One region of the Stutzerimonas sp. CXK-1 genome, then DNA from elsewhere that is predicted to be linked to it. Evidence: predicted binding sites of a transcription regulator. Region 1 holds the regulator's gene; each other region holds the start of a gene.
What was found. The regulator FliA, encoded in region 1, starts transcription of late flagellar genes. The targets are predictions, from matches to a motif close to CTAAAGTTTNNNNNNNNNNNGCCGNTAA.
Positions count from the first base shown of each region.

Region 2: AC0KXH_RS09575 (methyl-accepting chemotaxis protein) is a predicted target of FliA. The motif match lies at 2,897-2,924, and genes of this name have one in related genera.
Region 3: AC0KXH_RS16050 (methyl-accepting chemotaxis protein) is a predicted target of FliA. The motif match lies at 4,262-4,289, and genes of this name have one in related genera.
Region 4: AC0KXH_RS02445 (methyl-accepting chemotaxis protein) is a predicted target of FliA. The motif match lies at 1,915-1,942, and genes of this name have one in related genera.

Region 1 is NZ_CM173217.1:2,573,766-2,579,539, forward strand. Features, by position in the region: gene AC0KXH_RS12040 (protein phosphatase CheZ) at 1-453, opposite strand, end outside; gene AC0KXH_RS12045 (chemotaxis response regulator CheY) at 477-851, opposite strand; gene fliA (RNA polymerase sigma factor FliA) at 924-1,649, opposite strand; gene fleN (flagellar synthesis regulator FleN) at 1,667-2,497, opposite strand; gene flhF (flagellar biosynthesis GTPase FlhF) at 2,583-3,866, opposite strand; gene flhA (flagellar biosynthesis protein FlhA) at 3,882-5,774, opposite strand, start outside.
Region 2 is NZ_CM173217.1:2,045,576-2,051,349, forward strand. Features, by position in the region: gene exaA (quinoprotein ethanol dehydrogenase) at 1-818, shown strand, start outside; gene AC0KXH_RS09560 (pentapeptide repeat-containing protein) at 984-1,637, shown strand; gene AC0KXH_RS09565 (GNAT family N-acetyltransferase) at 1,729-2,193, shown strand; gene AC0KXH_RS09570 (3'-5' exonuclease) at 2,197-2,844, shown strand; gene AC0KXH_RS09575 (methyl-accepting chemotaxis protein) at 2,967-4,292, shown strand; gene AC0KXH_RS09580 (TonB-dependent receptor) at 4,344-5,774, opposite strand, start outside.
Region 3 is NZ_CM173217.1:3,371,039-3,376,812, reverse strand. Features, by position in the region: gene AC0KXH_RS16070 (homogentisate 1,2-dioxygenase) at 1-879, shown strand, start outside; gene AC0KXH_RS16065 (fumarylacetoacetate hydrolase family protein) at 879-1,862, shown strand; gene maiA (maleylacetoacetate isomerase) at 1,952-2,602, shown strand; gene AC0KXH_RS16055 (sodium-dependent transporter) at 2,687-4,147, shown strand; gene AC0KXH_RS16050 (methyl-accepting chemotaxis protein) at 4,361-5,774, shown strand, end outside.
Region 4 is NZ_CM173217.1:501,831-507,604, forward strand. Features, by position in the region: gene AC0KXH_RS02435 (hypothetical protein) at 1-124, opposite strand, end outside; gene AC0KXH_RS02440 (3-hydroxyacyl-CoA dehydrogenase) at 372-1,886, shown strand; gene AC0KXH_RS02445 (methyl-accepting chemotaxis protein) at 2,047-3,612, shown strand; gene AC0KXH_RS02450 (Mpo1 family 2-hydroxy fatty acid dioxygenase) at 3,716-4,240, shown strand; gene AC0KXH_RS02455 (hypothetical protein) at 4,253-4,996, opposite strand; gene AC0KXH_RS02460 (phospholipase D family protein) at 5,124-5,774, opposite strand, start outside.

The DNA.
Region 1 (5,774 bases):
GAGGTACTGGTCGATGCGCTTGACCAGGCTGCGGAACTGGTCGGCGTCCATTTCGCGGCGCATGAAGCGCTGCCAGTCCGCCGTCAGGCTCTGGGCCTCGTAGCTCACGTAGTTGACCAGCGGCGCGGACTCCTCCACCAGGTCCATGGTGCGATTGGCGGCCTTCTCGGTCATTTCCACGACATAGGAGAGCCGGTCGGTGGCATCGGTGATCGGTGACGGATCGCCGCCAGTGGCACAGGTATCCATCTCGAGCTTGACGATGGCGTTGTGCAGCTCGCGGGTGAGCTTGCCGACTTCCTGATAAAGGCTGTGGTTGCGCGCCTGGCTGAGCTCATTGAACATCTGCGTCGCTTCGTCGAAACGACCCTGCTGCAGGCTTTCAATCAACTTGGGGGCGTTGGCCTTCAGAGTCGCTTCGAACTCTGCCAGGCTTTGATCTGCTTGCGTCATAGTGCCCTCGCGGCGTTGCTGCTTCAGCCGTTGACGCGCTCGAAGATCTTCTCGATCTTTTCCTTGAGCACCTGGGCGGTGAAGGGCTTGACCACATAGCCGTTGACCCCGGCCTGGGCCGCTTCGATGATCTGATCGCGCTTGGCTTCAGCGGTGACCATCAGTACCGGCAGATGCTTGAGGCGCTCATCGGCACGCACCTGGCGCAGCAGGTCGATGCCGCTCATGCCGGGCATGTTCCAGTCAGTCACCAGAAAATCGAAACTGCCGCTCTTGAGCATCGGCAAGGCCGTGGTGCCGTCGTCGGCCTCGGCCGTATTGGTGAACCCCAGATCACGCAAGAGGTTCTTGATGATGCGTCTCATCGTCGAGAAGTCATCGACGATGAGGATTTTCATGTTCTTGTCCAAGTCGACCTCCGTAATTCCAAAATCTCGGCAACCGAGCACGTCTCGCAGCAATACAGTCGATCAGGCGGCACGCCACTCGCCAAGGCGCGCCCGCAGACGCGCGGCACACTGGCTATGCAGCTGGCTTACGCGCGATTCGCTGACGCCCAGCACTTGACCGATTTCTTTCAAATTCAGCTCTTCGTCGTAATACAGCGACAGCACCAGCTTTTCCCGCTCGGGCAGATTGGCGATGGCATCGGCCAGGGCCTGCTGAAAACGCTCGTCTTCGAGGTCGCGGAAGGGTTCCGGGTGCGCGCTGCCGGCATCCTCGTTCAGTTCGCCGTGCTCGCCTTCCTGCAGCAGATCGTCGAAGCTGAAAAGCCGGCTGCCAAGCGTATCGCCCAGAATCCCGTAGTACTCGTCGAGGCTCAACTTAAGTTCGGCCGCAACCTCGTGATCTTTAGCGTCACGCCCGGTTCTGGCTTCGATGCCGCGGATCGCCTCGCTGACCATGCGCGAGTTGCGGTGCACCGAACGGGGCGCCCAGTCGCCCTTGCGCACCTCGTCGAGCATGGTGCCGCGGATGCGGATGCCGGCGTAGGTTTCAAAGCTGGCGCCCTTGCCCGAGTCGTATTTCTTTGCCGCTTCCAGCAGCCCGATCATCCCTGCCTGGATGAGGTCGTCGACCTGCACGCTCGCCGGAAGGCGGGCCAGCAGGTGGTAGGCGATGCGCTTGACCAGCGGGGCGTACTGATCGATCAGGCGATATTGCGCATCCTTTTCGTGTGCCTTGCTGTAATACATAGCGGATCCGGCAGTTTTCATTCGTGGTTCCCGGCAGTGCCTGGATTGATCAGTCGCTCGACGAAGAACTCCAGGTGCCCACGCGGGGTGGCAGGCAATGGCCAGGTATCGACCTTCTGCGCAATGGCCTTGAACGCCAGCGAGGACTTCGCCCGAGGATAGGCATCGTAGACGGCGCGCTGCTTCTGCACGGCCTTGCGCACCGACTCATCGTAGGGAATCGCGCCGACATATTGCAGCGCGACATCGAGAAATCGCTCGGTGACCTTGGTCAGCTTGGCGAACAGGTTGCGGCCTTCCTGCGGCGCGTGGGCCATGTTGGCCAGCACACGGAAGCGGCTGATGCCGTAGTCGCGATTGAGCAGCTTGATCAGCGCATAGGCGTCGGTGATGGACGTCGGCTCATCGGTGACCACCAACAAGACTTCCTGGGCGGCACGCACGAAGCTCACCACGGCATCGCCGATACCGGCGGCGGTGTCGATGATCAGCACATCGAGCTCATCGCCCAGCTCGCTGAAGGCCTGGATCAGACCGGCATGCTGCAGGGTCGAGAGCTGGACCATGCTCTGGGTACCGGAGGCGGCCGGCACGATGCGGATGCCGCCTGGCCCCTGGATGAGCACGTCACGCAGGTCGCACTCACCGGCGATCACATCGGCCAGCGTGCGTTTGCTGGTCAAACCCAGCAGCACATCGACGTTGGCCAGGCCGAGGTCGGCGTCGAGCAATACGACGCGGCGACCGAGATCGGCCAGGGCCAGTGCCAGATTGACCGACACATTGGTCTTGCCGACGCCACCTTTGCCGCCGGTCACCGCAATCACCTGTACGGGATGCATACCCATCTTCAAACGCCCATATGTAGCAGGCCCAAGGGGCCGACGATGCGCCTTGCGGACGCATCAGGTTTATTCGATTGCCAGCGCGCGCTCAACCCGCCCGCCGCGACGATTCGTTGTACAAGCCGGCGAACATGTCCGCCATGGTTTCCTCGCTCGGCTCTTCGTCCGACTGCAAACTGACAGCGCGACTGACCAGTTGGTGGCTGCGCGGCAGATGCAGGTCGTCCGGAATACGCGGCCCGTCGGCCAGGTAGGCTATCGGCAAATGCTGGCTGATCGTGAGCCCCAGCACATCACCGAGCGAACCAGCCTCGTCCAGCTTGGTCAGGATGCAGCCACTCAGGCCGCAGCGACGATAGTTGTGCCACGCCGCCTTGAGCACCTGGCTCTGGCTGGTCGCGGCCAGTACCAGATAATTGCGTGACTTCACGCCTCGGTCCGACAGCGCGGCCAGCTGCTGACGCAGGGTCGGATCGCTGGCCGGAAGGCCGGCGGTATCGATAAGGATGACCCGCTTGCGTGCCAGCGACGCCAGCGAGCTGGCCAACGGCTTGGCGGGATCGATCTGCACCACCGGCACGTCGAGGATTCGCCCCAGCGTCTTGAGCTGCTCCTGTGCGCCGATGCGATAGTTGTCCATGCTCGCCAGGGCAATGCTCTGCGCGCCGTGCTTGAGCACGTAGCGCGCGGCCAGCTTGGCCAGGGTGGTGGTTTTGCCGACGCCTGCCGGGCCGACCAGGGCAATCACGCCACCCTCTTCCAGCGGCTCGTTCTTGCTGACCTTGATCGACTGCGCCAGGTGCGCCAGCAGCATGCGCCAGGCCTGCCGCGGATCACTGACGGTGGAGACTTTTTCCAGCAGGCTGCGCGACAGCTCGGCCGGCAGGCCGACGCGCTGCAGGCGGCGCCAGAGGCTGGCCTGCTGCGGGCGACGGCTCTGCTCCTGGCCCCAGGCGATGGAGCCGAGCTGTACTTCGATCAGCTCACGCAGCCCCTGCAGCTCGCTGTACATGCTCTCGATGGCCCGGCTGTCGAGCGCCGGCGCCGCGCCGTTCGACACCGGCTCGGGTGCCGGCGCCGGTTTGGGCTCGTCAAGCAGTTGACGATTCTGCGCCGGCTGCGGCCGGGCGCCGGAGAGCTCTGCGTGCGCGGTGGCGATGCGCGTCTGCGTCTTGCGCAGCTCGGCTTCGAGCGCGGGATTGGGCTTCTTCGCTTCGGGCGCGGCCTGCACCGGATAATCGAGCACAGCCGTCAGCTCCACGCCGCCGGCCACGCGCCGGTTGCCGATGATCACGGCATCGGCGCCCAGCTCGTCGCGAACCATCTTCATGGCGATGCGCATATCGGCGGCGAAGAAACGTTTGACCTGCATGGCCTGCACCCTCGATTAATTCTGTCCCACCGTCGAAACGATGGTGACCTGCTTGTTGTCCGGAATTTCCTGGTAGGCCAACACATGCATGTTCGGCACCGCGAGCCGCGCGAAGCGCGAGAGCATCGCACGAACCGGACCCGCCACCAGGAGAATCGCCGGCTTGCCGAGCATTTCTTGACGCTGCGCGGCCTCCACAAGGGAGCGTTGCAACTTTTCGGCCATTCCCGGCTCCAGCAGGATGCCATCTTCGGCACCCTGTCCGGCCTTCTGCAGACTGTTGAGCAATATCTGTTCCAACCGGGGCTCGAGCGTGATGACAGGCAGCTCCGGCTCTAGTCCCACCACGTTCTGCACGATTGCACGCGACAGCGCGACACGCACTGCCGCGACCATCGCGGCGGGATCTTGACTCTTGCCGGCGACATTGGCGATGGCCTCGGCAATGGTGCGAATGTCACGAACCGGCACCTGCTCCTGCAGCAGCGTCTGCAGCACCTTGAGCAGCGTAGACAACGACACCATGCCCGGCACCAGCTCCTCGGCGAGCTTGGGCGAACTCTTGGCCAGCAGCTGCAGCAACTGCTGGACCTCTTCATGCCCCAGCAGTTCGTGAGCATGCTTGTAGAGCACCTGGTTCAGGTGCGTAGCAATCACCGTGCTGGCATCGACCACCGTGTAGCCAAGCGATTGAGCCTGGTCGCGCTGACTGCCCTCGATCCAGACCGCCTCCAGGCCGAAGGCCGGATCCTTGGCGGCGATACCATTGAGCGGACCGAACACCTGCCCGGGGTTGATTGCCAGCTCCCGGTCCGGATAGACCTCGGCTTCGGCCAGGCTGACCCCCATCAGGGTCAGCCGGTAAGCGTTGGGCATCAGGTCGAGGTTGTCACGGATGTGCACCGACGGCATGAGAAAGCCCAGATCCTGCGACAGCTTCTTGCGTACGCCCTTGATGCGCCCGAGCAACTGCCCACCCTGGTTGCGATCGACCAGCGGGATCAGGCGGTAGCCCACCTCCAGCCCGACCATGTCGACGGGCGTGACGTCATCCCAGCCAAGCTCCTTGGCTTCGGTGGCGCGCTGGGCCGGCAACATCTCCTGCTGCTTCTGCACCTCCTGCTCGGCTTGCTTCTCCGTGCGCTTCTGGCGATACCAGATCCAGTACGCACCGGCCGCAGCCAGGGCACCGAGCCCGACGAAGGAAAAATGCGGCATGCCCGGCACCAGACCCATGGCGATCAGAATTGCCGCCGACACCGCCAGCGCCTTGGGCGAAGAGAACATCTGCCGATTGACCTGCTGGCCCATGTCCTCGGAGCTGGTGACCCGCGTCACCATGATCGCCGCTGCGGTGGACAGCAGCAGCGACGGAATCTGCGCCACCAGGCCGTCACCAATGGTCAGCAGCGCGTAGACCTGGCCGGCCTCGGCAAAGCTCATGCCGTGCTGGGCCATACCGATGCCCATGCCACCGAGCAGGTTGATGAAGAGAATCAGCAGGCCGGCGATGGCATCACCGCGGACGAACTTGCTGGCACCATCCATCGATCCGTAGAAGTCCGCCTCCGAAGAGACCTCGGCGCGCCGCTTCTTGGCTTCGGCCTGGTCGATCAACCCGGCGTTGAGGTCGGCGTCGATCGCCATCTGCTTGCCCGGCATGGCATCGAGGGTGAAGCGCGCGCTGACCTCGGAGATACGCCCGGCACCCTTGGTGACCACCACGAAGTTGATGATCATCAGGATCGCGAACACCACGATACCGACGACGTAGTTACCGCCGATCACCACGTTGCCGAAGGCCTCGATCACATGGCCTGCGGCACTGCCGCCGTCGTGTCCGTGGATCAGCACCACCCGCGTCGAGGCGACGTTCAAGGCCAGGCGCAGCAGGGTGGCGACCAGCAG
Region 2 (5,774 bases), 530 kb from region 1:
CCGGCAACAACGAACTGGTGCTGTTCGACTACAAGGACAAGAACGGCAAGACGGTGAAAGCCACGGCCCATGCCGACCGCAACGGTTTCTTCTATGTCGTCGATCGCACCTCCGGCAAGCTGCAGAACGCCTTCCCCTTCGTCGACAACATCACCTGGGCAAGTCACATCGACCTGAAGACCGGTCGCCCGGTGGAGAACGAGAACCAGCGCCCGCCGCTGCCCGAGCCCGGCGAGAAGCATGGCAAGTCGGTGGAAGTCTCGCCGCCGTTCCTCGGCGGCAAGAACTGGAACCCCATGGCCTACAGCCAGGACACCGGGTTGTTCTATGTTCCGGCCAACCACTGGAAGGAGGACTACTGGACCGAAGAGGTCAGCTACAAGAAGGGTTCGGCCTACCTTGGCCAGGGCTTCCGCATCAAGCGGATGTACGACGACCACGTGGGGATCCTGCGGGCGATGAACCCGACCACCGGCAAGGTGGCCTGGGAGCACAAGGAAAAACTGCCGCTGTGGGCCGGCGTGCTGGCCACCAAGGGCGGCCTGGTGTTCACCGGCACCGGCGACGGTTTCTTCAAGGCCTTCGACGCCAAGACCGGCAAGGAGCTTTGGAAATTCAACGTCGGCACCGGGATCATCGCCCCGCCGATCACCTGGGAGATGGACGGCGAACAGTACATCGGCGTAACGGCCGGCTACGGCGGCGCCGTGCCGCTGTGGGGCGGCGACATGGCGGTGTTGACCAAGCCGGTCGCCCAGGGCGGCTCGTTCTGGGTGTTCAAACTGCCTGAATGGGACAAGAAGACCGCGCAACGCTGACCGGCCAGGCCGTGCCGAGCAGGCACGGCCCTCGCCGCCCTACCCGGCCGGCGAACACCGCCCGCCCTTCGGTCCCGAGTTGGCGCTCTCGCCGAAGGGCGAGGCGGTGTTTCGCCAGGCCTTCCCGGGTCGCCCGGTGCGACCGGAACTGCCGGAGCCATCCCCATGAAGACAATCAACGCCCTGCTGTTGCCCCTGGTCCTGCTGGGCAGCGCCCATGCGCTGGCCGAAGACGACGCGCGCCTGGTCATCAACGGCTGCGTCATCGAGCCGGACAGCCAGTGTCCGAATGCCGACCTGCGCGGCGCGAACCTCGCCAACCAGGATCTGCGCCGGATCAACCTCGCCGGCGCAGACCTCAGCGGTGCCGACCTGCGCCATGCCAATCTCGATCTGGCCAATCTGGAAAAAGCCAGGCTCAAAGGCGCCAACCTCACCCGTGCCAGCCTGCAACAGGCCAATCTGCGCCTGGCCGACTTCAGCGAGGCGCGGCTGGTCGCCATACGCGGTTGGGGCCTGTTCGGCCAGGCCGCGCAGTTCCGCCAGGCCGACCTGACCGGCGCCTTTCTGGAGTTCGCCCGCCTGAGCGGTGCAAAGCTGCACGACAGTCGCCTGATCGCGGCAGACCTGGAGATGGCCTGGCTGAGCAAGGCCGACCTCAAGGGCGCGGACCTCAGCGATGCCAACCTGCAGGAGGCCAAGTTCAACGATGCCAACCTGGCCGACGCCAACCTCAGGGGCGCGCGCCGCCATTACGCCACCTTCCAGGGCACCAACATGGAAGGCTGTCGTGACTGCCCGATCGGCTGGGAGCGCTGAGCGCGCCGGCATGGACTCGGTCCACATCTGCCGCTAGGGTTGCCCGATGAGCGGCGCCACCCGGCGCCGACAGCCGGAGCGAGGCAGGTCAATGCCCGATATCACCGCGGCAAGGTTTCCCGAGGACCGCGATGCGGTTCTGGCAATCTTCACCGAGTACGTTCGCAGTCCGAGCGTCAGCCTCGACTATCAAGGATATACACGCGAGTTCGCCGAACTGCCCGGCGCCTATGCGGCACCGGCGGGCTGCCTGCTGCTGGCTCGCGTCGGCCGCGAGGTGGTGGGCTGCGCCGCCCTGCGCCGGGTCGACGACACCACCTGCGAGATGAAGCGCGTCTATGTGCGTCCGCAGGCGCGTGGCCAGGCGCTCGGCCGGCAGTTGGTCGAGCGCATCCTTGCCGAAGCGCGTCGGGCTGGCTACCAGCGCATCTGCCTCGATGTGTTGCCGGAGTTCACCGCGGCACGCCAGCTCTATCATTCGCTCGGCTTCGTCGCTGCTGAACCGGTGAGCGTCAATCCGGTGCCGGGCACCGCCTTTCTCGGCCTCGAGCTGTAACCGATGGCCAATCTGCCGATTGTTCGCCTCAAGCCTCCTGGCGAAGCCGCCGAACTGGCGCCGTTCGCCGGCATGCCGCCGGAGCGGATCTTCATGCCTGACAGTGCGGCGAGCTGCGAAGCGGCACTGCGTGAGCTGCTCGCCTGGCCAGGTCCGATTGGCTTCGATACCGAGTCCAAACCCACGTTTCGCGTCGGTGAGCATTCGGACGGCCCCCACCTGATCCAGTTCGCAACCCCGCAGCGCGCCTACCTGCTGCGGGTCGCCATTGCTGAATGCCTGCCGGTCGCCAGGGCCGTACTGGAGAACCCGCGCCTGGTGAAGCTTGGCTTTGGCCTGAAGTCCGACCGCAGCCGTCTGCAGGGCCGGTTGGGCATCGCCTTGCGCGCCGGTATCGACCTGGGCAGCGTGTTGCACTACGAGGGGCGCAAGGGCCAGGTCGGCTTGCGCGGTGCGCTGGCAGCCCTGCGTCAGGAGGCAATCGCCAAGTCGCGGCGGCTGTCGACGTCCAACTGGGCAAGCCTGCAACTGAGCGAGGCGCAGCAGCGTTATGCCGCCGACGACGCCTATGGCGCGCTGCAGATATTCGTGGCGCTGGAGGACGAGGTGCAGCAAAGGCTCCTCGCGCTCGCCCGTACGCCGGAGCGGTGATGTCATTGCGACAGCCTATCGGGCCGATAGAGCAAATTGTCGTCCGGGGTCTCTCCAGTTCGCCGTAGCGCGGCCGAATTACACAGTGGGCGGTAGGTCCCTCCCTTCACTGGATGCCAAGAATGTTCAACAACCAACTCAAGCGGGAGCTGTCGGCGCTTCGCGAGGAAGCCTCGATCAGCCGACAGATCAAGGACTCGCTGTACCGCGAGATGATGGTCCTCGAAGTGGACCCGCAAGGACGCATCCAGCACGCGAACGAAACCTTTCTCGCCGAAATGGGCTACCGCCGCGACGAGTTGCTCGGCCGGCCGCTCGACGGCCTGTTTTCCGCGCAGTTTCGCAGCGAAGCCAACTATTCCAGGCTGCAGACCGCGATACGCCAGGGCGAGCATTTGTCCGGCGCCTACCGCCTGTTGCGTGCCGATGGCAAGGAGGCCTGGCTGCGCTCGATCTGGCAGCCGATCAAGGCGGCCGATGGCGCGCTGCTGCACATCACGCTCTGCGCCAACAACCTGACCCGCACCATCGAGTCCTCGCGCGAGGCCGAGAGCGTGATCAACGCCCTGCAGCGTTCGACCGCGGTGATCGAGTTCGACCTGAGCGGCCACGTGCTGACCGCCAACCAGCGCTTCCTCGACGGCATGGGCTATCGCCTGGAGCAGATCCAGGGCAAGCACCACCGAATGTTCTGCGAACGAGAGGAAGCCGAGTCGGCCGAGTACCGCGCCTTCTGGGAGCGCCTCAACCGCGGCGATTTCGTGGCGGCCCGCTTCAAGCGCATCGATGCCCTTGGCCGTCCGGTATGGCTGGAGGCTTCCTACAATCCGGTGCACGACGCCTACGGCAAGCTGTACAAGGTGATCAAGTTCGCCACGGTGATTACCGAGCAGGTCCAGCGCGAGATGGCGGTGGCCGAGGCGGCGACGATCGCCTACAGCACGTCGCAGCAGACCGACCTCAGCGCCCAGCGTGGTGCGCAGGTGGTGCAGCAGACCGTCGAGGTCATGCATCAGATCGCCCAGCAGATGCAGGACGCGTCCGATGGCATCGAGGCGCTGGACAAGCAGTCGCAGCTGATCAGCGCGATCCTCAAGACCATCAGCGGCATTGCCGACCAGACCAACCTGCTCGCGCTCAACGCCGCCATCGAGGCCGCGCGTGCCGGTGACCAGGGGCGTGGCTTCGCTGTGGTGGCCGACGAGGTACGCCAGCTCGCCGCGCGAACCAGCAAGGCGGCCGAGGAAATCGTCGGGGTGGTGCAAAAGAACCAGGACCTGGCGCAAGCCGCCGTGCACAGCATGTCGGCCAGCCGCAGCCAGGCCGAGCAGGGCCTGGAATTCGCCAATCAGGCCGGCGCGGTGATCGTCGAAATCCAGGACGGTGCGCAGCGGGTGGTGAGCGCGGTCGGTCAGTTCGCCAGCCAGCTGAACAGCGACAATCGCTAGCGGCGCACGTTGCCCGCACGGCCAGACAACCTGCCTGGCCGTGCGCTCGCGTTACAGCGCGTCCCAGGCATAGCGCACGCCCAGCCAGCCGGCACGCGGCGCCCCCGGGGCGATGAACTGCTCATGGCGCCATTCGTCCGGGTCGCTGGCGAAGGCGTTGCCGGCGCCGACGAAGGGGTTCTCCGCGAGCGCGCCGGATGTCGCGTAGCGCTTGTCGAACAGGTTGTCGACTCGACCGAACAGCGTCCAGCCCGGTGCGAACCGGTAATCGGCGGTGAGATTGACCACCGCATAGCCCGCCAGCTTTCCGCTGCCTTCGAATTCGTCGTTGGGCCGGTGACGGTTGTTCTCGTTGCCGCGCACGTACTGATCCGAGTAGGCCAGCACGGTGGTGCCCAGCCGCAACCGGTCGTTCAGGTTCCAGTCCAGGCCGAGCTTGAGGTTGTGTCGGGGCAACCCTGGCAGGTAGTCGCCGCTGGCGATGCGGATTTCGTCGTCCGGGCAGCCGCCCTCGCCTTCGGTGCTGTTGTTCTCGGCAAGAATGCAGGCCGAAGAGCGGAAGGTCGCATGCAGCCAGGTGTAGTCGACCCGCCAGTCCACCGGCCCCTGCGTGCCGGCCAGGCCGAACTCGATGCCCTGGCGCTGCGTGCGGCCGAAGTTGGTGAAGTAGCCCTGGCTGCCGCCGGTGCCGACGAACAGCAGGTCGTCATGGTTGATGCTGCGGAAAGCCCCGAGATTCCAGCGCGTGCCGCCGGCCAGCTCGCCGCGCAGGCCGAGCTCCAGCGTGCGCGTGACGACCTGTTCGAGGAAGGGGTCGGCGGCCATGGCGTTGGGCAGGCTGCAGGGATTTTCGGGGTCGGCGCAGCCGAGTTCGATCGGCGTCGGCGCACGGTTGCCCTGCGAAAAGCCGCCATACAGCGTCAGCGCCGGCTGCAGCTGCCAAGCAAAGCCCAGGGCCGGGTTGAGTTTGTGGTAGGTGAAGTCGCCGTCGAGGTCGTCACCCATGCGGTCGGAGTTGACCACGCGCGTGCGGTTGTAGCGCAGCGAGCCGGTCAGCTGCAGGCGCTCGGTCAGCGACCAGGTGTCGGTCGCATAGAGGCTCGAGGTGCGGGTGCGGCCCAGCAGGCTGTTGACCTGCTCTTCGTCCTCGCTGGCAAGGATGCCGCGCTCGTCGGTCAGCTCGCCGCCCTGCTCGCTTTGCTGGAAGCTGGCGCGGGTGTTGTCATGCGTCAGGCCGAAGGCAAACTGGTGGGCGCCGGCGTAGTGCGTCCATTGCAGCGCCAGCCCGTAGGCGCGCTGCGTGGTCTGGGTGCGGTTCAGCACGCCGCTTTCCGGGCCTTCGCCGATAAAGCCGTCGTCGGCCCACTCCTCGTATTCATCCTCGTATTCGTCGTTGCCGTCGCCATTGAGCGTCTGCGTGCGGGTGCGACGCAGGTAAAGGGTGCCCGATAGCCGATCGCGCTCGCTCAGCCAGTGGCTGGC
Region 3 (5,774 bases), 800 kb from region 1:
GACGTCAAGTTGCGCCTGTGGAAGACCAACGGCGCCATGCGCCACCTGGTGCGCAACGGTGACGGTGACGAACTGCTGTTCATCCACGAGGGCGCCGGGCATCTGTACTGCGACTTCGGCCACCTGGAATTCCGCGACGGCGACTACCTGATGATCCCGCGCGGCACCGCCTGGCGCATCGAGGCGACAGAGCCGGTGTTCATGCTGCTGATCGAGAACACCGACGGCGCCTACCAGCTGCCGGAAAAAGGCCTGGTCGGCCCGCACGCGATTTTCGACCCCGCGGTGCTCGACCACCCCCGGCTGGACGACGCCTTCCGCGCGCAGCAGGACGAGAACCCCTGGCAGATCCGCATCAAGCGGCGAGAGCAGATCACCACCGTGACCTACCCGTACAACCCGCTGGACGTGGTCGGCTGGCACGGCGACAACACCGTGGTACGGCTCAACTGGCGTGACATCCGCCCGCTGATGAGCCATCGCTACCACCTGCCGCCGTCGGCGCACACCACCTTCGTCGCCAACGGTTTCGTGGTCTGCACCTTCACGCCGCGGCCGGTGGAATCCGACCCGGGCGCGCTGAAGGTGCCGTTCTTCCACAACAACGACGACTACGACGAAGTGCTGTTCTACCACCGCGGCAACTTCTTCAGCCGCGACAACATCGAGCAGGGCATGGTGACCTTCCACCCCTGCGGCTTCCCCCACGGGCCGCACCCGAAGGCACTGAAGAAGGCCAGCACCGACCCGGCGACCTTTGCCGACGAGGTGGCGGTGATGATCGACACCCGCCGCGCGCTGGAAGTCGGCGAGGCCGCCGCCGCCGTCGATGTCCCCGAATACGTCAACTCCTGGCGTGCGCCGGGCAAGGAATCCTGATGAAACTCGCAACCCTCAACCAGGGCCGCGACGGCGTGCTCGTCGTCGTTTCCCGTGATCTCGCCCGCGCGGTGAAAGTGCCGCAGGTCGCCGCCACGCTGCAGGCCGCGCTGGATGACTGGCAGTACTGCAAGCCGAAGCTGGAAGCGGTCTACCAGCGCCTCAACGACGGGCTGGAGGAGGGCGCATTCGCCTTCGACCAGACCGCCTGCCACAGCCCGCTGCCGCGCGCCTATCACTGGGCCGACGGCAGTGCCTACGTCAATCACGTCGAGCTGGTGCGCAAGGCGCGTGGCGCCGAGATGCCGGAGTCCTTCTGGCACGATCCGCTGATGTACCAGGGCGGCGCCGATGCCTTTATCCCGCCGCACAGCCCGATCCGCCTAGCCGACGAGGCCTGGGGCATCGATCTGGAAGGCGAACTGGCGGTGATCACCGACGACGTGCCCATGGGTGCGACGCCGGCCGAGGCGGCCTCGCACATCCAGCTGCTGATGCTGGTCAACGACGTGTCGCTGCGCAACCTGATCCCCGGCGAGCTGGCCAAGGGCTTCGGCTTCTACCAGAGCAAGCCATCGTCGAGCTTCTCGCCGGTGGCGGTGACGCCGGACGAGCTGGGCGAAACCTGGCGCGACGGCAAGGTGCATCGGCCTCTGGTCTCGCATATCAACGGTGAGCTGTTCGGCCAGCCGGATGCCGGCACCGACATGACCTTCAACTTCCCGACCCTGGTCGCCCACGCTGCGCGCACCCGTCCGCTGGGTGCCGGCACCATCATCGGCTCGGGCACGGTGTCGAACTACGACCGCAGCGCCGGCTCGTCCTGCCTGGCCGAGAAGCGCATGCTCGAGGTGATCGAGCACGGCGAGGCGAAGACGCCGTTCCTCCGCTTCGGTGACCGGGTGCGCATCGAGATGTTCGACGCCAGCGGGCAGAGCATCTTCGGCGCCATCGATCAGCAGGTGGAGAAATATGAAGGCTAGGGTGGGGGGCTTCACGCCCACCGCGCGGAACAGGCAGCCGGTGGAGATCGCTGCGCGGTTTTCCACCCCACGGCTCAGGGTGGTTCGCCATGTTGAAACTCTACGGCTACTGGCGCTCCAGCGCCGCCTACCGCGTGCGCATCGCGCTGAACCTCAAGGGCCTGGCCTATCGCCAGGTGCCGGTGCATCTGGTCAAGGACGGCGGCCAGCAGCACGCCGCCGAGTACCGCACGCTCAATCCGCAGGGGCTGGTGCCGCTGCTGGTCGACGAGTTCAACGGCGGCGCGCGCATCGCCCAGTCGCTGGCGATCCTCGAGTACCTCGACGAGGTGTTTCCGGTGCCGGCGCTGCTGCCGGACGATCCGGTGCGCCGCGCCCAGGTGCGCGCACTGGCCATGCACATCGCCTGCGATATCCACCCGTTGAACAACCTGCGCGTGCTCAAGTACCTGTCCGGCGAGCTCGGTGTCGACGACGAGGCGAAGAATGCCTGGTACCGGCACTGGGTCACCGAGGGGCTGGCGGCGGTGGAGGCGGGGCTGGAAGCCTTTGGTGACGAGCTGTCGCTGGGCCAGCGGCCCGGCTATCTCGAAGCCTGCCTGGTGCCGCAGGTGTACAACGCCCGCCGTTTCGACTGCCCAATGGACGCCTATCCACGTATCCTCGCGCGGGTTGCTCGCTGCGAGGCGCTGGAGGCATTCGCCCAGGCCGCCCCGGAGGTGCAACCCGACGCTGGCTGACTACCCACAACCTTGCGTGCCACTCCGCCATGCCACAAGCGCGGCGGGTTCGATCCGTCACAGATAAAAACAAGCAGGTGACGCATGACTCGTGAAAAACCGAAGAATCTCTGGCTGTCCCGCTGGGGCTTCATTCTCGCCGCGACCGGCTCGGCGGTCGGGCTCGGCAATATCTGGAAATTCCCCTACATCACCGGCGAGTACGGCGGCGGCGCCTTTGTGCTCATGTACCTGGTCTGCATCCTCGCCATCGGCATTCCGGTGATGATGACCGAGATCGCCATTGGCCGCCGCGGGCGCGGCAGCCCGATCGACGCCATCGCCCGCGTGGTGCGCGAGAACAACGGCAACCCGGCCTGGAAGCTGGTCGGCAGCATGGCGATGCTCGCCGGCTTCATGATCCTTTGCTTCTACGTGGTGGTCGCCGGCTGGGCCTTCGCCTATACGGTCAAGATGCTCGACGGCTCGCTCGCGGCGAGCAGCGTCGAGGGCCTGGCACAGACCTTCGAGGCGCACAACTCCAACCCCTGGGTGCTCGGTGGCTGGAGCGTGCTGGTGGCGCTGCTGACACTGTTCATCGTCGGCCGCGGCGTACAGGCCGGGGTCGAGCGGGCGTTCCGCTGGATGATGCCCGGGCTGGCGGTGATGCTGCTGGTGCTGGTCGGTTACGGCCTGACCAGCGGCGGCTTCGACGAGGGCTTTGCCTTCCTGTTCAGTTTCGATGCCTCCAAGCTCAGCGGTGAAGCGCTGCTGGCCGCCCTGGGCCACGCCTTCTTCACCCTCAGCCTGGCCTCCGGGGCGATCCTCACCTATGGCTCCTACCTGCCGGATGGCCAGTCCATCGCGCGCACCACCTTCATGGTGGCGATCGCCGATACCTGCGTGGCGTTGCTCGCGGGGCTGGCGATCTTCCCGGTGATTTTCGCCAATGGCATGAGCCCGAGCGCCGGGCCGGGGCTGATCTTCATGAGCCTGCCGCTGGCCTTCCAGCAGATGCCGTTCGGCACGCTGTTCGGCGTGCTGTTCTTCGCCATGGTGTCGGTTGCCGCGCTGTCCTCGGCGATCTCGATGATCGAGGCGACCGTCGCCTACCTCAACGAAAAGCACGGCATCAGCCGCGGCAAGGCCGCCATCGGCTCGGGGACGGTGCTGCTGGTGATCAGCCTGCTGGCGATGCTCTCGTTCAACGTTGGCGCCGACTGGAAGCTGTTCGGCACCACCCTGTTCGATGCCCTGGACTACCTGACCTCGCGCTGGATGATGCCGCTGGGCGGAATCTTCATGGCGGTACTGGCCGGCTACTGCCTGCGCGCCGAAATCATGCGCGACGAGCTGGAGCTGTCGCCGGCCGGCTACGCGCTGTGGCTGTTCATGGTGCGCTACGTCAGCCCGGTGCTGATCCTCATGGTCTTCCTGCATGCGCTCGGCTGGCTGGGCTTCGACCCGCTCGAGCGCTGGTACTGGATCGCCAGCGCCATCGCGTTGCTGACGATCGTCGGCGAAGGCTTTCGCCCGCGGGTGATGCCGGCCCTGGCCGGTCGCTGAGCCTGGTGCGTGACGAGCAGACGCCAGCCTCCGGGCTGGCGTTTTTTATGGGCGCGCGCCTCCGCTGCGGCGGTGGTCCTGGGCAAGCGCTTTGCGGGCGCAGGACGGCCGGCGGTCAAGTTCTGCCGAAAACAGCCGAAAACTTGACCGAGATCAACGGAATGCACCGTGCGCAGGATGCGAGCCCCGCTCAGCCAACCGGATGTTCCGCAAATGCCCAAACAGCTCAAGTTCAGCCACAAGATCCTGCTGGCCGCCTCGCTGGTCGTGGTCGTCGCCTTCGCGCTGTTCACGCTTTACAACGACTACCTGCAGCGCAACGCCATCCGCGCGAACCTGCAGAGCTATCTCGACGAGATGGGCGTGGTCACCGCCGACAATATCGCCAACTGGCTGTCCGGCCGCCTGGTGCTGCTCGAGAGCCTTGCGCAGACCGTCGCGCGCGACAACTCGACCGAACAGGTCGAAGCCCTGGTCCGCCAGCCGGCGCTCAGCTCGACCTTTGCCTTCAGCTACCTGGGGCGTGCCGACGGCGAATTCCTCGTGCATCCGCGCTTCGAGCTGCCGCCGGGCTACGACCCGCGCCAGCGCCCCTGGTACAAGGATGCCGTGGCCGCCGGCCGGACCACGCTGACCGAGCCCTACGAGGATGCGGCGACCAACGAGCTGATCATCACCGTGGCGACCCCGGCGCAGGCCGGCGGCCAGACCCTTGGCGTGATCGGCGGCGACCTGAGCCTGAAGGTGCTGGTCGACATCATCAACTCGCTCGACTTCAACGGCATGGGCCATGCGTTTCTCGTCAGTGCCGACGGCAAGATCCTCGTCCACCCGGACAAGACCAAGGTCAACAAGACGCTGAGCGAGCTCTACCCGCAGAACACCCCGAGCCTGACCAGCCGCTACGCCGAGGCGAGCCTCGACGGCAACGAGCGCATCCTCGCCTTCAGCCCGGTCGAAGGCCTGCCGTCGGTGAAGTGGTACGTCGGCATCTCGGTCGACCGTGACAAGGCCTATGCCAGCCTGGCCAGCTTCCGTACCTCGGCCTTTGTCGCCACGGCCGTGGCGGTGCTGTTCATCATCGCCCTGCTGGGCATGCTGATTCGCGTGCTGATGCGCCCGCTGACCGACATGGGCCGGGCCATGGCCAACATCGCCGAGGGCGAGGGCGACCTGACCCGCCGCCTGGCGGTGCAGTCGAACGACGAGTTCGGCCAGCTGGCCGGTGCTTTCAACCGCTTCGTCGAGCGCATCCACGGCTCCATCCGCGAGGTGTCCTCGGCGACCCAGCAGGTGCATGAAGTGGTCAACCTGGTACTCGCCGCGTCCAACTCGTCGATGGCCAACTCGGGCGAGCAGGCCAGCCGTACCAACAGCGTGGCCGCGGCGATCAACGAGCTGGGCGCCGCCGCGCAGGAGATCGCACGCAACGCCGCCGACGCCTCGCAGCAGGCCAGCGGCGCGAGCGGCGAGGCCGACGACGGGCGCCAGGTGGTCGAGCGCAACATCGCCGCGATGCGTGAACTCTCGGCAAAGATCAGCGACTCCTGCCGGCAGATAGAGACGCTCAACGCCAAGACGGTCGACATCGGCCACATCCTCGAGGTCATCAAGGGCATCTCCGAGC
Region 4 (5,774 bases), 2.1 Mb from region 1:
GCGAACGCCAGTGCCAGACGAAGAACGCCGTCAGCAGGATGCCGCTGGTCACGCTCAGTGCTGGCTGCCGCATCACCAGGGCGAATAACTCGCACAGCAGCGCCAGAGGCAGCAGGGCGAGCATGGCTCAGCGCCGCTCCCGTAGGACGAAGGCGTCCGTGGCGCCTGGAAGGACGCACTCCTGCCTGCATCGGGCTTTGCGTTGGGGGCGTCGTGGGGGCGGTCGCCGTGAGACAGGCAGTGACGGGAACTCGAGCATGGGAAGGGGCGGGCGGCTGGCTTGCGCGGCAGACTGGCAGTCTTTAGGCTCGTGGTCAACTTCACGAAATGCTGTTTCGCATAGCGGAACTTGATCAAGCTGAGGAGGTGGCATGTTCAAGCGGATCGGCGTCATCGGCGCGGGCGTGATGGGGCGTGGAATCGCCCAGCTCTTCGCGTCGGCCGGCATCGAAATCAGGTTGTTCGATGCGCGCGAGCAGGCCGTGGAGCAGGCCCTGCAGGCAAACCGGGAGCTGCTGGCGCGCGGTGTGGCCAAAGGGCGCCTCACACCGGAGGCACTTGCCGCCACCTTGCAGCGCATGCAGCCGGCCAAGACGCTGGCGGAGCTGGCCGACTGCGATCTTCTGATCGAAGCGATCGTCGAGGAGCTGAGTGCGAAGCAGGCGCTGTTTCGCGAACTGGAGGCGCTGGTGGCCGAGGACGCCGTGCTCGCCAGCAACACCTCGTCGCTGTCGATCACACGCATTGCAGCCGGGTGCCGCTGCCCGCAACGCGTTGCGGGCCTGCATTTCTTCAACCCGGTGCCGCTGATGCGGCTGGTGGAAGTGGTGCGGGGTGAGCGTACCGAGACAACGGTCGTCGAGCGGTTGGTCGCGCTGGTCGAGCTGGCCGGCCATTTCCCGGCGATTACACCCGATTCGCCGGGTTTTCTGGTCAACCATGCCGGGCGGGCATTCGGCAGCGAAGCGCTGCGCATACTCGGCGAGGGCATCGCCAGCGCCGAACAGATCGATCGCATCCTGCGAGACGGTCCCGGGTTCCGCATGGGGCCGTTCGAGCTGTTCGATCTGACGGGGCTGGATATCTCCCATGCGGTAATGGAGTCGATCTACCACCAGTACTATCAGGATCCGCGCTATAGCCCATCGCCGCTGGCTGCGCAGCGGGTGGCGGCCGGCCTGCTCGGGCGCAAGAGCGGTCTTGGCTTCTATCGTTACGAGCAAGGGCGCCAGCTGCGCTCGGCCGAGCCGCAGTATGCGCCGGTGGAGTTGCGTCAGCCTTTCTGGCTCGGGGTCGAGGATCCGCAGTTGCATGCGGCGCTCAGCGCGCTGATTCGCATGGCTGGCGGAGAGGTCGAGGCGGGCGAGCACCCGGGTGCGCAGGCGATCTGCCTGATCGCACCGCTGGGTGAAGATGCCAGTGCGGCCATCGCCCGGCTCGCGCTGCCGGCACCGCGCACGCTCGCCTATGATGCCTTCTCCAACTTCGAGCGCCGGCGCGTGCTGATGCGCCAGCCGGCACTCGAGCCCGGCGTGGAGGCGCAGGCGCGCCAGGCGCTGGCGGCTGACGGCGTGGCCGTTGAAGTGATCAACGACTCGCCCGGATTCGTCAGTCAGCGCGTCATCGCCAGCATCGTCAACCTGGGCTGCGAGATCCTGCAAAAGGGCATCGCCGACGCGGCAACGCTGGACCGAGCAGTCGAACTGGCGCTGGGCTATCCGCGCGGACCGCTAGCGCTGGGTGAACACTATGGCGGTGCGCAGGTGCTTGCCGTGCTCGAGGGGCTGCAGCGGTGCTACGGCGGGGAGGCGCGCTATCGTCCCAGCCCGTGGCTACGCAGGCGCGTCCAGCTCGGTCTGCCGCTGGCCACTCCGGACGCCAGCTGATCGGCGCAGCCCCGCCGACCAGTGACGCCTTCAGTTTCGTCGTGCCCGGCCGCTAGCCTGATTGGCCTCCAATGCAGGCCACTTGCTACCAAGGGCCACTGTCGTCTCCCGGTGCGTCCAGGTAAAACTGTTCTTGCGACGAGAGAACAAGAGGCCTCCGATGCGTTCCGCTAATCGCCGTTTTCCACTGGTCGGCCTGCTCCATGGGCTGGGTATCTGTGCCGTCGCTCTGCTGCAGGCCTGGCAGGAGCCGCCGCTGGCCTTCAGCCTGGCCCTATTTCTCGCTGCCGCGCTGTGGCCCTGGTTTGGCCCCTGGCGCGTGGCGCAGGTGCCGGCAGCAGAGGAAGCGGCTCGGCCGGACTTCACCGAGCTGAGCAAAAACCTTTCGCACACTACCTGCCACAATGCCCTGGCCTCGGCGCAGGTGGCCTTCAGTGCAGAGCAGCTGGCCAGCCGCCTGCAATCACAGCTGCAGGCCATCAGTGAAATCGCTAACGGAGCGCAAGCGGTCACCCAGACCGAACAGCACAGCGCCGAGCAGGCGCGTCAGGCGCTGCAGGCCGCCGAAAGCGTGCGAGCGAGCAGCGACACGGGCCAGGCCGGCCTGGCTCAGGCGATCACTCGCATGCAGCAACTCAGCGATCAGACGCGCACCAGTCGCGAACTGATCGACGGCCTGTCCGCACGCACCGATGACATCCGCCAGATCACCGACGTGATTCAATCGATCGCCAGCCAGACCAACCTGCTGGCGCTTAACGCGGCCATCGAGGCGGCGCGTGCCGGCGAGGCCGGGCGCGGCTTCGCGGTGGTCGCCGACGAGGTGCGCAACCTGGCGGCGCGCACCAGCACCGCGACCGAGGAAGTGGGCCGCATGGTCGCCGACATCCGCCAGCAGAGCGAGGCGGTGGTGAGCTTCATCCAGCAGCAGGCGCACGAACTGGACCAGGCCGCCGTGCAAGTGGCCGGCGCCGGCGAGCAACTGACCGGTATTGCCGAGCTGGCCAGCGGTGTCGAGGCACAGGTGGCGCAGATCACCGCAGGCACCGCGAGCAATCACGAGCGCCTCACCGCGCTGTTCGTCGCGCTCGATCAACTGCGCAGCGATGCGTTGGACAGCGGCGAGCAGACCCGTCAGCTCGAGCAGGCGGCCGAAAAACTCGTCGGTCAGGCCGAGAGCGCGAGCGAGCAGCTGGCCGAGGTCCAGCTGGACGACTACCACCAGCACATGTTCGACCTGGCGCGCCGCGGCGCCACGGCAATCGCGGCGCGCTTCGAGGCGGACATCGACGCCGGGCGCATCCGCCTCGACGACCTGTTCGACCGCAAGTATCAGGCCCAGGCCGGAACCGATCCGCAGAAGTACCACACCCGGTTCGACCGCTATGCCGACGAGGTACTGCCGCCGATCCAGGAGCCGCTGCTGGCTGGCAGCGAGGCGGTCGTCTACGCCATCGCCACGACGCCGGAAGGCTACGTGCCGACGCACAACCGCGCGTTCAACCACCCGCCGGTCGGCGATCCAGATATCGATCGCGCCAGGAGCCGTGGCAAGCGCCTGTTCAACGATCGCACCGGAGCTCGCTGTGGCAGCCACCAGCGGCCGGTGCTGCTGCAGACTTACAGCCGCGACACCGGCGAGCTGATGCACGACCTGTCGGTGCCGATCATGGTCAAGGGGCGTCATTGGGGTGGGTTGCGGCTGGGTTATCGCCCGGAAGAGTGATTTCAGCGACTGATCTGCGGCGAAAGGTCGCGGCCGGGCTAGGATGTACGGACTCGTGAAGGAGCGCCGCCAGGTGCTCCGCAGCCGATCCGGAGCGCTGGCCATGAAGACCCTGACCGATCACCTCGCCCAATACGCGGCCTATCACCGCGACCCGCGCAACCTGCTCACGCACTTCATCGGCGTCCCGATGATCGTGGTGGCGGTGGCGATCCTGCTGTCGCGCCCCGGAGCCGAATACGCCGGCCTTTGGCTGAGCCCGCTGTTGCCGGTCGCGCTGGCCGCAGCGGTCTTCTATCTGCGTCTGGATCTTCGCTACGGCATCCTGATGGCGGCCTTTCTCGCCGTTTGCGTCTGGCTGGGCGCCGTCTTGGCCCGAGCGCCGCTCCCGCTCTGGCTGAGCGCCGGCCTCGGCTTGTTCGTCGTCGGTTGGATCATCCAGTTCGTCGGCCACTTCTTCGAGGGGCGCAAGCCGGCATTCGTCGACGACCTCAGCGGGCTGATCGTCGGGCCACTGTTCGTCGCCGCCGAACTCGGCTTCCTCTGCGGGCTGCGTGAGCCGCTGCGTCGAGCCATCGAGGCGCGGGTCGGACCGGTCCGCCAGCGTAATCGCCGCGCCGAGGCCTGACGCCGTCCGGCTTTACTGGCCGAGCGCCATCCACTGGTCGCTGAGGCTGCGCGTGTGCCGGTCCACGGTGATCGGAGCAAACGGCCGGCCCGAGGCCGTCGAGAAGTTGTTGCTGGCGCTGTTCATGTCCTCGAGAGCGACCTTGAGAAAATCCCAGCGGGTCTTCAGCGAGGCCAGTTTCGATTCCTGCCCCTGAAGGGTGGCGAACTCGGCGTCGATTGCCGGCACCAGCTGCCGTTCGTCCTGGCCGAGATAAGTGTCGGGTTGTTCGCGGGCGGTCTCGAATGAACCGATGTAGGCGCGGCTCAGATACTGCACCGCAAGGTATTCGACCTTGGCCGGCAGTTCGGCATGTACGCCCGGCCCCTGCTGGGCGCGCGCGGCGGTGAGGAAGTCGCGCAAGGCCTTGCTCAGCTCCAGCGGCCAGCCCCAGGGCATGTCGTCTTCCTTGAAACCAAAGGCCGCCCCCTCGCGTAGCTTGGCTTCGAGCGCTCGGTGGCTCTCACGCAGCGGCGAGCTGACCGAGGGCAGGGCCTGCAGCGCTGTATCCAGCGCCTGGATGTCGCGTTCCATGCGGGCCAGGTGGGCCTTCTGAAAGCCCTCGCCGCGGTACAGCAGCAGGCTGCTGGTGGCGCGACTGGCGTGGATCTGCAGGGTCTGCAGGGTTGAGAGTTCCTGCTCGGTGGCGCTCTCGGCCAAGGCGGGTAGCCAGCCGAGTAACAGCACCAAGAGCCATATCCCTATGCGATGGCGCATTGTTGTGCTCCTTTTTTGTTTTTATCGAAGCGGTATCGCGTGCGCAGTTGGCAATCGCAGAGACTAGACCACCACTGGCGAAGTGGTATCACCCCAAAGAACGATTTTCTCGCCGCGGGTGTGGCCGCTAGAGCATGCGTTCGAAGCCGATGACGTCAGTCAGCCAGGCATTGAGGCGACGCCACAGGCCGCCCGGCTCCTTGAGCAGCAGGTGGCGCCGGCCATTGTCCTCGGCCAGCCAGGCGAGCACCTGCTCACCTTCACGCTCGATCAGCCGCACTTCGTAGCTGATCGCCGGGGCCATACCTTCCAGCGTCAGGCGCTGCACTTCGGCCGCCAACTCAGGGCTTTCCACCAGAATCCCCACCTCGGTGTTCCACAGCACCGAGCGCGGGTCGAAATTCAGCGAGCCGATAAAGACCCGTTGTCGATCGAACACGGCCGCCTTGCTGTGCAGGCTCGACTCGGACTCGCCGAACAGGTTGTACGAGGTTTTTTCATCCGGCTGACGCCGCATTTCGAACAGCCGCACGCCGCGTGCGAGCAGCTCCCGTCGATACGGGGCGTAGCCGCCGTGCACCGCGGGTACGTCGGTAGCCTCCAGTGAGTTGGTCAATACGCGGACGGTGGCGCCCGCCTCGGCGAGCCCGGCCAGATAGTCGACGCCTTCGTCGGTCGGCACGAAATAGGCCGAGACCAGGGTCAGCTCACGCTTTACCGAGCCCAGGGCAGGTGCGAGTTGAGTGGTCAAAAGCAGTTCCGGGCCGGGCAGCCCGGG